DNA from 2 places in the Roseococcus sp. genome. Region 2 is predicted to be linked to the other one. Evidence: riboswitches for the same ligand, from Rfam matches in the RefSeq annotation. Region 2 holds a riboswitch; the other holds the start of a gene.

Region 1 (5,452 bases), on a different contig from region 2:
CATGCGCGTGAGCGCATGGGCGAGAATGCCTGGGCCTATATCTCCACCGGAACGGCCGACGAACGAACGCTGCGGGCGAATCGCGAGGCTTTCGAGCGGCTTCGGCTCCAAGGCCGAGTCATGACCGATATGTCCGGCGCACATACCCGCCTGACCCTTTTCGGCGATTCATTCGAGCATCCGATTTTTCTCGCGCCGGTGGCTTTTCACCGCCTGGTCCATCCCGATGGCGAACTGGCCACCGCCTTCGGAGCCAGCGCCATCCGCGCGGGCATGGTCGTCAGCACCAGCGCGAGCGTTCCGATCGAGCAGATCGCGCGGCAGGCGACCTCCCCGCTCTGGTTCCAATTGTATCTTCAGTATGACCGGATATTTACTCAATCGCTCGTCACACGCGCGGAACAGGCCGGCTATCGCGCTCTCGTCCTCACCGTCGACGCCCCCGTCACCTTGCGCAACCGCGAGCAGCGCGCGGGCTTCGGGTTGCCGCCCGGGGTCGAGGCGGTGAACCTCCAGGGCATGATCCCCCCGCCCCCGCCCAGGGCGGAGCCGCATGAGAGCGAGGTGTTCCGCGGCCTGCTCGCCGGCGCGGCGACCTGGAAGGACATCGCCTGGCTGCGCTCGATCACGCGGCTGCCGCTGCTGCTGAAGGGCATCATGTCCCCCGCCGACGCCGCCCGCGCCATCGCGGAGGGCGTGGACGGGATCATCGTCTCCAACCACGGCGGCCGCGCGCTCGACACCGCGCCGGCCAGTATCGAGGCCCTGCCGCGCATCGCCGAGGTGGTGGCCGGGCGCGTCCCGATCCTCATGGATGGCGGCATCCGCCGCGGCAGCGACGTGCTGAAGGCGCTCGCCCTCGGCGCCAAGGCGGTGCTGATCGGGCGGCCCTATATCTACGGCCTGGCGGTGGGCGGCCCCGTCGGCGTGGCGCATGTCGTGAAGATCCTGCGCACGGAACTCGAAATCGCGATGACGCTGACGGGATGCGCCAATCTGGAAGCGATCGACCGGTCGGTGATCTGGGAATGATGCGCCTGTGGCTTTCCGGCCGCAGCGCGCCCCGCACATCGCGCGATCGACCCTGCGGCATTGATCGGCCGGACGGTATTTTCTAATACTGCCGGCGCAATGGTCCCGCGCGAGTGGGTGAAAAGGGAATGCCGTGCGTCCGCCGGGGGGATCATCCTCCGTTCCGGGCAAGTCGGCAGCTGCCCCCGCAACTGTCAGCGGTGAGACGCTGGCCCTTCCGCCGAAAGGCGGGCCACTACGGCGAGAGCCGCGGGAAGGTCGGGCCAATGTCGACGACCCGCGAGCCAGGAGACCTGCCCTTGCCGATGCGCTGCAGGGCCGTCGTAACCCACGACGATCCGGGCGGGGCGCTCCGGGGACAGGTGACGCGATGACGGCTTTCCCGCCTCCGATTCCGGCGCGCTTCGGCGATGCCCTGGGCCGCTCGGGGCCCCTCTTCATCCTTCTGTGATCCGGACGACGGCCAGGCCCTCCGGGGCCGCCAAGCTTCAAGCGCTTCTCCGGCGACACGCCATGACATCCCCCAAGAATCGAAAGTCCGCGGCCATGCCGAAGACCCGCTACCTCCTTGCCATGCTCCTGGGCACCACCCAGATCGCGGCCGCCCAAACCTCATCCGACCCGACACCGTCCACCCCGGCTGCGTCCGCCCCGGTCGCGTCCAACATCGTGCCGCTGCCCGAACTCACCGTGATCGAGACGCGCACGCCCGTGCCCCTCTCGCAGGTCGGCAGCTCGGTCACGATCATCACGGGTGAGGAACTGCGCGAACGGCAGATCACCCAGGTCATCGACGCGCTGCGCGAAGTGCCCGGCCTCTCCGTCAATCAGAACGGCCAGCGCAGCGGCCCGGGCCAGGTTCGCATTCGCGGCGGCGAGGGCAATCACACGCTCGTCCTGCTCGACGGCGTGAAGATGAACGACCCGAACGACAACGAGTTCGACATCACCCAGCTCACGACCAATGAGATCGAGCGCATCGAGGTCCTGCGCGGCCCGCAATCGATGGTCTATGGCGCCGATGCGGCAGGCGGCGTGATCAGCATCACCACCCGCCGTGGCGAGGCGGGGCCTCCGCGCGTCAATGCCTCCATCGAGGGCGGCAGCTTCGGGACGACCAATCTGCGGGCGGGTATCTCCGGCGGAGGCGAGCGCTACGACTACAACCTCTATGGCGGGCGCCTCGCCTCGGCGGGGACGGTCACGGCCCCCGGGGGGCGCGAGAACGACGGCTATCGCAACTACACCGTGGGCGGCCGCGCGGGGCTGCGCGTGAACGACAATCTCCGCTTCGAAGGCAGCTTCCGCCACACGGGCAGCCGCGGCGATACCGACGGGCAGGACTACGTCACGGGCCTGGCCATCGATACGCTGGATAATTTCCGCTACCGCAGCACGGTCGGCCGGGGAACGGCGTTCCTGAATCTCTTCGACGGCCGCATGGAGAATATCTTCACCGTCTCGGGCGGCTCCTTCGAGCGTGAGAGCCGGCTGGCGAGCCAGTTGCTGAGCCGCACCAGCACGGATCGGCTCCGCACCGAGTATCAGACCAATATCCGCATCATCCCCAATGCGGTGACGACCTTCGGCGTCGACTGGCAGCGCGAGGGCAACCGCCAGCTCCTCTACGGGTCGCTGCAGCGCTTCGTCGCGCCGGATGTGCAGAACACCGGCGTCTGGGCCCAGCAGCAGATCGACCTCTTCGATCGGCTGACCCTGACCGGCGGCGTCCGGCACGACGAGAACGATTTCTTCGGCGGCGCGACCACCTATCGCTTCACCGGGGCCTATCGGATCCCGTCCTGGGGCACCAAGTTCCGCGCCACCTACGGCACGGGCTTCGCGCCGCCCTCCTTCAGCGAGATGTATTTCGTTCCCTCGGCCTCCTTCGTCCCGAACCCGAACCTGCGCCCGGAGCGGACGCGTGGCTGGGAACTCGGCGTGGACCAGGAATTCCTCAATCGCCGCATCCTCCTGGGCGCGACCTATTTCAACAACCGCGTGAAGGACTTCATCGCCTTCAACACCGGCGTCTTCCCTTTCCGCCTCAACAATATCGGCGAGAACGAGGCGCAGGGCGTCGAGCTTACGGCGCGGCTGGAGCCGACGCGATGGGCCAGCATCGTGGCCAGCTACACCCTGACGGACAGCAACATCGTCTCCTCCGTCACGCCGTCGCAGAACGGGCTCCAGCTCGTGCGCCGGCCGCGCAACGCCGCCTCGCTCAACGTCACGCTGCGGCCGGTCGAGGCGATGCGGGTCAACTTCGGGCTCGTCTATAACGGTACGACGCAGGACAGCTTCTTCGGAGCGGGCGGCGGGCGGCGAACCCTTTCGCCCTACACTTTGGCGCGGATCGCGGTTTCCTACCGGGTGACGCCGCAGGTCGAGGTCTTCGGCCGGGTGGAGAACGCCTTCGACCAGCGGTACCAGGAGGTCTATGGCTTCCAGCCGCCTGGGATCGGCGGCTTCGGCGGCGTGCGGGTCAGCTTCTGATCCGTCGCGAGGAAGCCCGGGTCGTGCCCGGGCTTCCCGCGAAGATTTTCGAACCGTTCAGTGCTGGTGGCCCTGCGCCGGGGCGCGGGCCCCGGCGGCCTGGACCGTCAGGTTCACTGTCACCTGGCCCGCGCGCTCGAAGCGCAGGCTGACCGGAATGGTCTGGCCCACCACGAGCGGGCGCGTCAGGCCGATCAGCATCATGTGCAGCCCACCCGGCGCCAGCGCCACGCTGCCGCCGGCGGGAAGCGGGATGCTCTCGACCGGACGCATCCGCATCACATCGCCCTCGCGCAGGCTGGTATGCAGTTCCACCCGCGCCGCCGCGGGCGAACTCGCCGCGACCAGGGTATCGGCCTGCGCGCCGGTGTTGCGGATGCTGAAGAAGCCCGCGCCCTGCGCGCCCTGCCCCGCCGCGCGCGTCCAGCCGCCTTCCACCGCTATCGGACCGACGGTCACCGCCCCCGAAGCTGCCGGCGCCTGGGCGAGCTGCAGCATGGGCGCGGGGAAGCGCGGGCGCGGTTCGCCCTCGACCGCCAGCTGCGTCCAGGCCGCGACCGTCTCGCCGCAGCGCTGCGTCACCGGGAAGGCCAGGGCCTCGCCGCCGCGATCGGGCGTGCGGACCATCATCACGAACTCGTCGTAATGGGCATCCGGCAGCGAGCCGCCGCGCCAGGCGATGGAGGCGCCGGGCTCGATGGCGATCTCCCAGCCTGGCTTGGGCATGGGCCGCGCGACGGTCATGCCCGGGGGCAGCGCCACTTCGATGGCCGTGGTCGCGGCGCCGCCGCAGCCATGGCCGACACCCAGAGCGAGCCGCGTGTAGCTGGCCGGCTGCGCCTGCGTGGGACTGAGGACGACATGCGCCGCGGCCGGCGTGGCCGTGGCGGCGAGGAGGACGGCGAGGAGCTTTTTCATGGAGACGTTCCTTCTTCAGAAGCGGTAGCGCGCGCCGGCATAGGCGGAGCGCCCGAAGCCCGGTTCGAACAGGGCCTGGTTGCCCGCGACGGGCGCAACGGAGGCGGAGGAGATATAACGCCGATCGGCCAGATTGCGCGCCTCCAGGAAGACGCCGAGGCGGCCATCCAGGAAATCGGCACCGGCACGCAGGCCGATCAGCGCGTAGCTGTTGGTGCGCACCGTATTGGCATTGTCCACGAAGAAGCCTTCCGGGACGTAGTCGACATTGGGGGCGACCCAGAAGCCGCCAGCGTGGCGATAGCGCGCCTCGGCCCGCAGCACGTGGCGCGGCACGCCCGGCAACTGGTTGTTGCGGTAGGTCCGGTCCCCATCGAAGGCGAAGTCGCTGAAGGTATAGGCGCCGCGCAGCGTCACGCCGTCGCCGGCAGCGAAGATGTTGCGGGCCGCCTCGACCGTTCCGGCCAGTTCGACGCCCTGGTGGATCGTACGATCGGCATTCTGCGCGTAGCTGCTGCCGGAGGTCGGCCCCATGAACAGCTGGATCTCCTTGTCGATCCAGCTGCGGTAGGCCGCCACCTCGAAGCCGAAGCGCCCGGCCGTGCCGCGCGTGCCGATCTCCAGCGTGGTCGCGCGCTGCGGCTTCAGCAGGCTGAACCCGCCGAGCGGCACGAGCGAGACGAGGTCCGACAGGGTCGGCGGCTCGGTGGACCAGGTGACGTTGCCATAGGCCTGAACCGTAGGCGTCGCCTGCCAGAGCAGGCCGGCCCGGGGGTTGATCCAGTTCCAGCGGCCCGAGCCGCTCTGCGCCGCATTCAGCCGGTTGTCGCTGGACCGCGTCGCGCCACCGCCCGACAGGCCGGTCACGATGGCCAGCCGCGGCAGGACGTAGAGGCTGTTCTCGAAATAGCCGCTGACCGTCTCCGCCTTATCCAGGGACGAATAGGTCTGCGCGCCGCGGTTGGCGAAGAGGTTGACGAAGCGGCGGTTGTCCGTCGTGCCGTAG
Region 2 (5,452 bases):
GGGCGGCCTCGTCGATCTGGATGATGGCGGCCCCCGCGGTCTCCAGGTCCATCACCTCGTCGCGAATGGCGAAGGCGAGCTGACGGCAGGTCGCCGCGCGCGGCTGGTCGTCGCGCACGAAGGACCAGTTCAGGATCGTCACGGGGCCGGTGAGCATGCCCTTCATCGGGCGTTCGGTGAGCGACTGCGCATAGCGCCACCATTCGACGGTCATCGGCTTCGGCCGCGCGACGTCGCCATAGATGATCGGCGGGCGGACGCAGCGTGAGCCATAGGACTGCACCCAGGCGTATTTCGTGAAGACGAACCCGGAGAGCTGCTCGCCGAAATACTGCACCATGTCGTTGCGCTCGAACTCGCCATGCACCAGCACGTCGAGACCCACGGCTTCCTGCCAGCCGATCGTCAGCGCCGTCTGCCTGCGCAGGAAGGTTTCGTAGGCCACGTCGGCGAGAAGACCGCGGTCATGGTCGGCACGCGCCTTGCGCACCTCGTCGGTCTGCGGGAAGGAGCCGATCGTCGTGGTGGGATAGCTGGGCAGCCCGAGCTTCCGCCGCTGCAGGCCGCGTCGCGCCTCAAAGGCCGAGGCGCGCTGCGACAGCGCCGGATCCCGCTGCGCCGCGCGGGCCTGCACCGCCGGATTGTGGATCCGCGCGGAGCTTCGGCGCGAGGCGACGGAGGCGGTCGAGGCATCCAGCTGGTCGCGCACGGAAGCGCGGCCCTCGTTGAGCGCCTTCGCGAGCGTGGCCAGCTCCGCGATCTTCTGGAGAGCGAAGGCCAGCCAGTCCTTCACCTGCGGATCCATGGCGGCCTCGCGGGCCAGGTCGATCGGTGCATGCAGCAGGGAGCAGGAGGGGGCCAGGATGACGTCGCGACCGGCGGCGACGACGGGCTCGATGCGGTCGAGAATGGCGTTCAGGTCCGCCTTCCACACATTGCGCCCGTCGATCACGCCGAGCGACAGCATCAGATCCGGCCGCGCGCCATCCAGGACGGGGAGGAGCTGCTCCGGCGCGCGGACGAGATCGATATGCAAGCCATGGACCGGCAGGGAGAGGACCGTGTCGAGATTGTCGGACAGCGCGCCGAAATAGGTCGTCAACATCACCCGCAGGCCGAGGGCCGCCGTCGAGAGGGCGGCATAGGCCCCGGCATAGGCGGCGCGCGCGGCGTCGGAGAGGTCCATGACCAAAGCCGGCTCGTCGATCTGCACCCACCTGGCGCCGGCGCGGGCCAGCGACTGCAGCACCTCGACATAGACCGGGAGCAAGCGGGGAAGCAGCGTCAGCGGATCGAAGGCCTCGCCCTTGGCCTTGCCGAGCAGCAGATAGGTCACCGGGCCGACCAGGACGGGCCGCGTTTCGATGCCGAGGGCCTTGGCCGCCAGGTAGTGGTCGAGCGCCTTGGTCGAGGCCAGCCGGAAGGTCTGCTCCGGGGTGAATTCGGGCACGAGGTAATGGTAGTTCGTATCGAACCACTTGGTCATCTCAGCGGCGGGGGCGCCGTTGCCGCCATGGGCGGGCCCATGACCGGTGCAGCAGCTTTCGGCCGCCGCGCTGCCGGTGCGCGAGCCGCGCGCCATGGCGAAGTAGGTTTCGAGGCCGACCTGCCGATCCGTCCAGCCATAGATTGCAGGCACCGCGCCGACCATGGCGGTCGTGTCCAGCACATGGTCATAGACGGAGAAATCGTTGGAGGGGATGACGTTGGCGCCGAGATCGCGCTGGCGTTTCCAGTTCTGCGCGCGCAGGTCGCTCGCGACGGAAAGAAGTGCTTCGGCCTCGGTCGTGCCAGCCCAATAGGATTCCAGCGCGACCTTGAGCTCACGCTTCGGTCCCATGCGGGGGAAGCCGAGGGTGGCGACGGTGACTGTCATGGCAACCTCTACCTAGTTTATGGCGAGGTTTGACGGGGCACGTGCTAGCCTCCGCGCGGGTGCGATCCAGTCAAGAAGCAGCCCGTCGCAGCTTGCGCGCGACCTGACCGGGCACCCCGCCGGAGGACGTTATCTGTCGAGGCAGGTCTCCTGGCTCACGGGTCGCCGCGACGGTCCTGTCTTCCCAGGGCCGGGGCCCCAGTGACGTGATTGGACAGTCGCTCGCCGCTGACAGTTGCGGGGGCAGCGCCGGCATCGCACCGGCTTCCCTCTTAGCTGCGCGCAAGCGGGCGCGCAGAACCTCGATGGGGCGGAAAATCCTCCGTCCAGCAGCGTCTGTCAACCGCCTGATAAAGAAATGCTTATATCCCAATATCGAGCGGGGGCATTTTCTTTTCTAGACGTCCAGGATGCGTTCCACGGCCGCCGAAATCGCGAAGAGTCGCGCATCCCCCATGGCTTCGCCCATCAGCATGAGCCCGGCGGGAGCTTCGCCCGGAAGGTGGCAGGGCAGGCTGATCGCGCATCGGTCGAGGGCGTTCGCGATGGAGGTGTTGCGCAGCAGCAGCAGGTTGATGCGATTGTACTCGCTCTCCTCCGCCACGGCGGCGATGGGCGGCGGCGCCAGCGGCACCGTCGGGCAGATCACCGCGTCGAAGGGCGCCGTCCGGGCGGCGGTCGCCGCGATGACCTCCGCGCGGCCCTGCACCGCGGCCAGGTAGTCCGCCGCGCTCATCTTCTCCCCGCGCATGATCCGCTTCAGGATCAGCGGGTCGTAGCGCGGTCCGTCGCTGGCGATCAGCGCCTGGTGCCAGGCATAGGCCTCCGATGCCGTCAGCCCGCCCTTCGCATTGATCTGCGGCAGGCGCTCGAGTTCGGGCAAGGTAAGGTCGACCAGTGTCGCCCCGGCCTGCTCCAGCAAAGCGAGCGCCCGGGCATAGGGCCGCGCGACCTCACCCTCCATGCCGTCCTCGACGATATTGTGCAGCACGCCGAAGCGCAGGCCGGCGAGGCTGATTTCCGGCAGGGCCGGCGCATCATCCGCACCGGAGATGAAGGCGTCCAGCACATGGCAGCAGGCCACGGAGCGGGCCAGCGGGCCCACCGAGTCCAGCGAGACGGAGAGCGGTACCACGCCGTCGATCGGCACGCGCCGCGCCGTCGGCTTGAAGCCGACCACGCCGTTCAGCGCCGCCGGGATGCGGCAGGAGCCACCCGTGTCGGTGCCCAACCCGCCGAAGCCCATGCCATCCGCCGCCGCCACGCCCGCGCCCGAGGAGGAGCCGCCGGGCAGCCGGCCCGTCTCGCGGTCCCAGGCCGATTTCGGCGTGCCGTAATGCGGGTTCACGCCGAGGCCCGAAAACGCGAATTCCGTCATATTGGTCCGGCCGAGCACCACGAAGCCCTGGCGCTGCAGCCGCGCCACCACGGGCGCGGTCGCCAGGGCGGGGGCCGCCCCGTCCCGCGCCACGGAGCCGGCGCGGCTGACATGACCAGCCTCGTCGAAGAGGTCCTTGATGGTGATCGGGATGCCGGCGAAGCGGCTCGGCGCGCGGCCGACCAGGCGAAGCTGATCCATGGCCAGCGCCGAATCCCGGGCGGATTTGGCGTGGATCTCGGTGAAGACCCTCGGCCCTTCGCCGTGATCCATGCGGGCGAGAGCATCCTCGACCAGCGCGGCGGCGGTGACGCTGCCGCGTTCCAGGGCCTCGGCGGCATCGGCGATCGTGGGGAAGGCGTGGCGGGGCATGGGTCGTCCTGCGAAAGCTTGCGGGTGCGACTATGCGGGCAGGCCGCGAAAGGCGAAACCCGCCCCGTTCAGAACGTCATCCGCAGGGCGAGGGGATGGGCTGGAGCTCGCCGAGGCGGCCATCCACGACGAACTCGCCAAAATCCATCTTCAGCTCGTCGGCCACGCCGTTCTCGAAGTAGCGCATGCTGACCTCATAGTCGGGCGTGCCGGCGCCGCCGTTCTGGCCGCTGACATTGCGATCGAAGAAGGCGATGCGCATGCGCGCGCTGCCGATCTCGGCCAGCAGCGGAAAGGCCGGATTGGGCTGCGGCTGGGTCCAGCCGCCCGTGAAGATCGTGGTCGTGTCCTGTGCGCCGTCAGCGCTGGTGCCGTCGAAGAGGGGCGCGGTGAAGATCCGCTGATTCGTCCGGGCCGCGGCCAGGCTGCGGAGCGTGTGGATCATCGGCAGGATGGTGCCGGGGGGCAGGTCCTCCTGCGTATTGGCCGGCTCGGAATAGACGGCGCGGCCGCCCTGGGGCGTCAGCGTCGCCTCGCCGGCGATGCGCGAGGTCACGGCGCCCTCCGTCATCTGGGTGAGGGAGAAGCGAATGGAGGAGCCGTCCTTGGCTTCCAGCGTGGAATAATCCGAACTGGTCTCGATCGTATTGCCGTCGCGATCGGAGATCATGAGGGTGAAGCGCTGGCGCGAGGCCCAGGCGTCGCAGGCATCCACCACCTCGAAGAGCATGACGCCCTCGGCCCGCACCACGGAGGCGTTGTCGCGCACGCTGTCCAAGACGAGGCGATAGGCGGCCCGGTGGGCGAGCATATGCTCGGTCCCGGGCTCGTTTTCCGCCATGGCGGGGGTCAGCAGCGCGGCCGAGAGCAGCGCGGCCAGGACGGTTCGGATGATCATGTGGCGGAGCATAACCGAGAAGCCCCGCCGTGTAATCGCTCTCGTCGTAATGCTCCGGAAGGGTTCGGAGATCAGCCGGCGAGCTTCATCAAGCCATCCACCGCGACGCAGCCGTTCTCCCGGCAGACGAGCGGATTGATCTCCGCCTCCTCGAGCCGGTCGCCGAGGGCCGCGGCGAAGCCGGAGAAGCGGGCGACCGCCGCCGCGACGGCTTCGAGGTCGACCTTTGCACTGCCACGGAAGCCATCCAGAAGCGGGAAGGCCTTGAGCGATTTCAGCATCGCCAGGGCACCCTCCGGAGAGACCGGCGCCACGTCGAGCGTCACGTCCTTCCAGAGCTCCGCCTGCACGCCGCCGAGACCGACCAGGACCATGGTGCCGAATTGCGGATCGCGGCTCGCGCCCAGGATGAGCTCGACGCCACGCGCCTCCATGCGCTGGACCAGCACGCCGTCGATCTGGGCCTGGGGCGCGTGAGTGGCGGCGCCCTGAAGGATACGATCGAAGGCGGAGGAGACGGCGGCGGCGTCGGCGAGATTGAGCTGCACGCCGCCCACCTCGGTCTTGTGGGCGATGTCGGGGCTGTCGACCTTCAGCACCACCGGGAAGCCGAGGGCGGTCGCGGCCGCCACGGCGCCGGCGGCATCTTTCGCGCGGCGCTCATCGACGACGGGCAGGCCGGCGGCGGCGAAAGCGGATTTCGCCTCCGCTTCCATCAGCGTGCGGGCGCCGCTCGGGATGGCTTTCGCGGCGCTCCGGGCAACCGCGTCGATCGAACCAGGGGCGACCTTCGGCGCATGATGGTCGAACCAGAGCCGTAGCGTGTTCATCATCCGCCGCGTGCTGCGGAACAGCGAAAGATGGGTGGAAGCGTCGGCCGCCTCCGGCCCCGCGCCTTCCAGGCTCTCGGGGATCCAGCCGATGCAGA

What was found. A riboswitch is a leader RNA that binds a small molecule or an ion and turns the genes downstream of it on or off. The one in region 2 is predicted to bind cobalamin.
Region 1: it holds a riboswitch for cobalamin, as region 2 does, so the genes downstream of both, ACO057_RS07395 (TonB-dependent receptor plug domain-containing protein) here and metE (5-methyltetrahydropteroyltriglutamate--homocysteine S-methyltransferase) in region 2, are expected to answer to the same signal.

Annotation. Positions count from the first base shown of each region.
Region 1 is NZ_CBDDFJ010000017.1:185,104-190,555, forward strand. It holds gene ACO057_RS07390 (alpha-hydroxy acid oxidase) at 1-1,032, shown strand, start outside; cobalamin riboswitch at 1,116-1,347, shown strand; gene ACO057_RS07395 (TonB-dependent receptor plug domain-containing protein) at 1,579-3,528, shown strand; gene ACO057_RS07400 (copper chaperone PCu(A)C) at 3,586-4,446, opposite strand; gene ACO057_RS07405 (TonB-dependent receptor family protein) at 4,462-5,452, opposite strand, start outside.
Region 2 is NZ_CBDDFJ010000036.1:25,332-30,783, forward strand. It holds gene metE (5-methyltetrahydropteroyltriglutamate--homocysteine S-methyltransferase) at 1-1,876, opposite strand, end outside; cobalamin riboswitch at 2,000-2,196, opposite strand; gene ACO057_RS17530 (amidase) at 2,274-3,626, opposite strand; gene ACO057_RS17535 (EipB family protein) at 3,703-4,524, opposite strand; gene ACO057_RS17540 (acetate--CoA ligase family protein) at 4,596-5,452, opposite strand, start outside.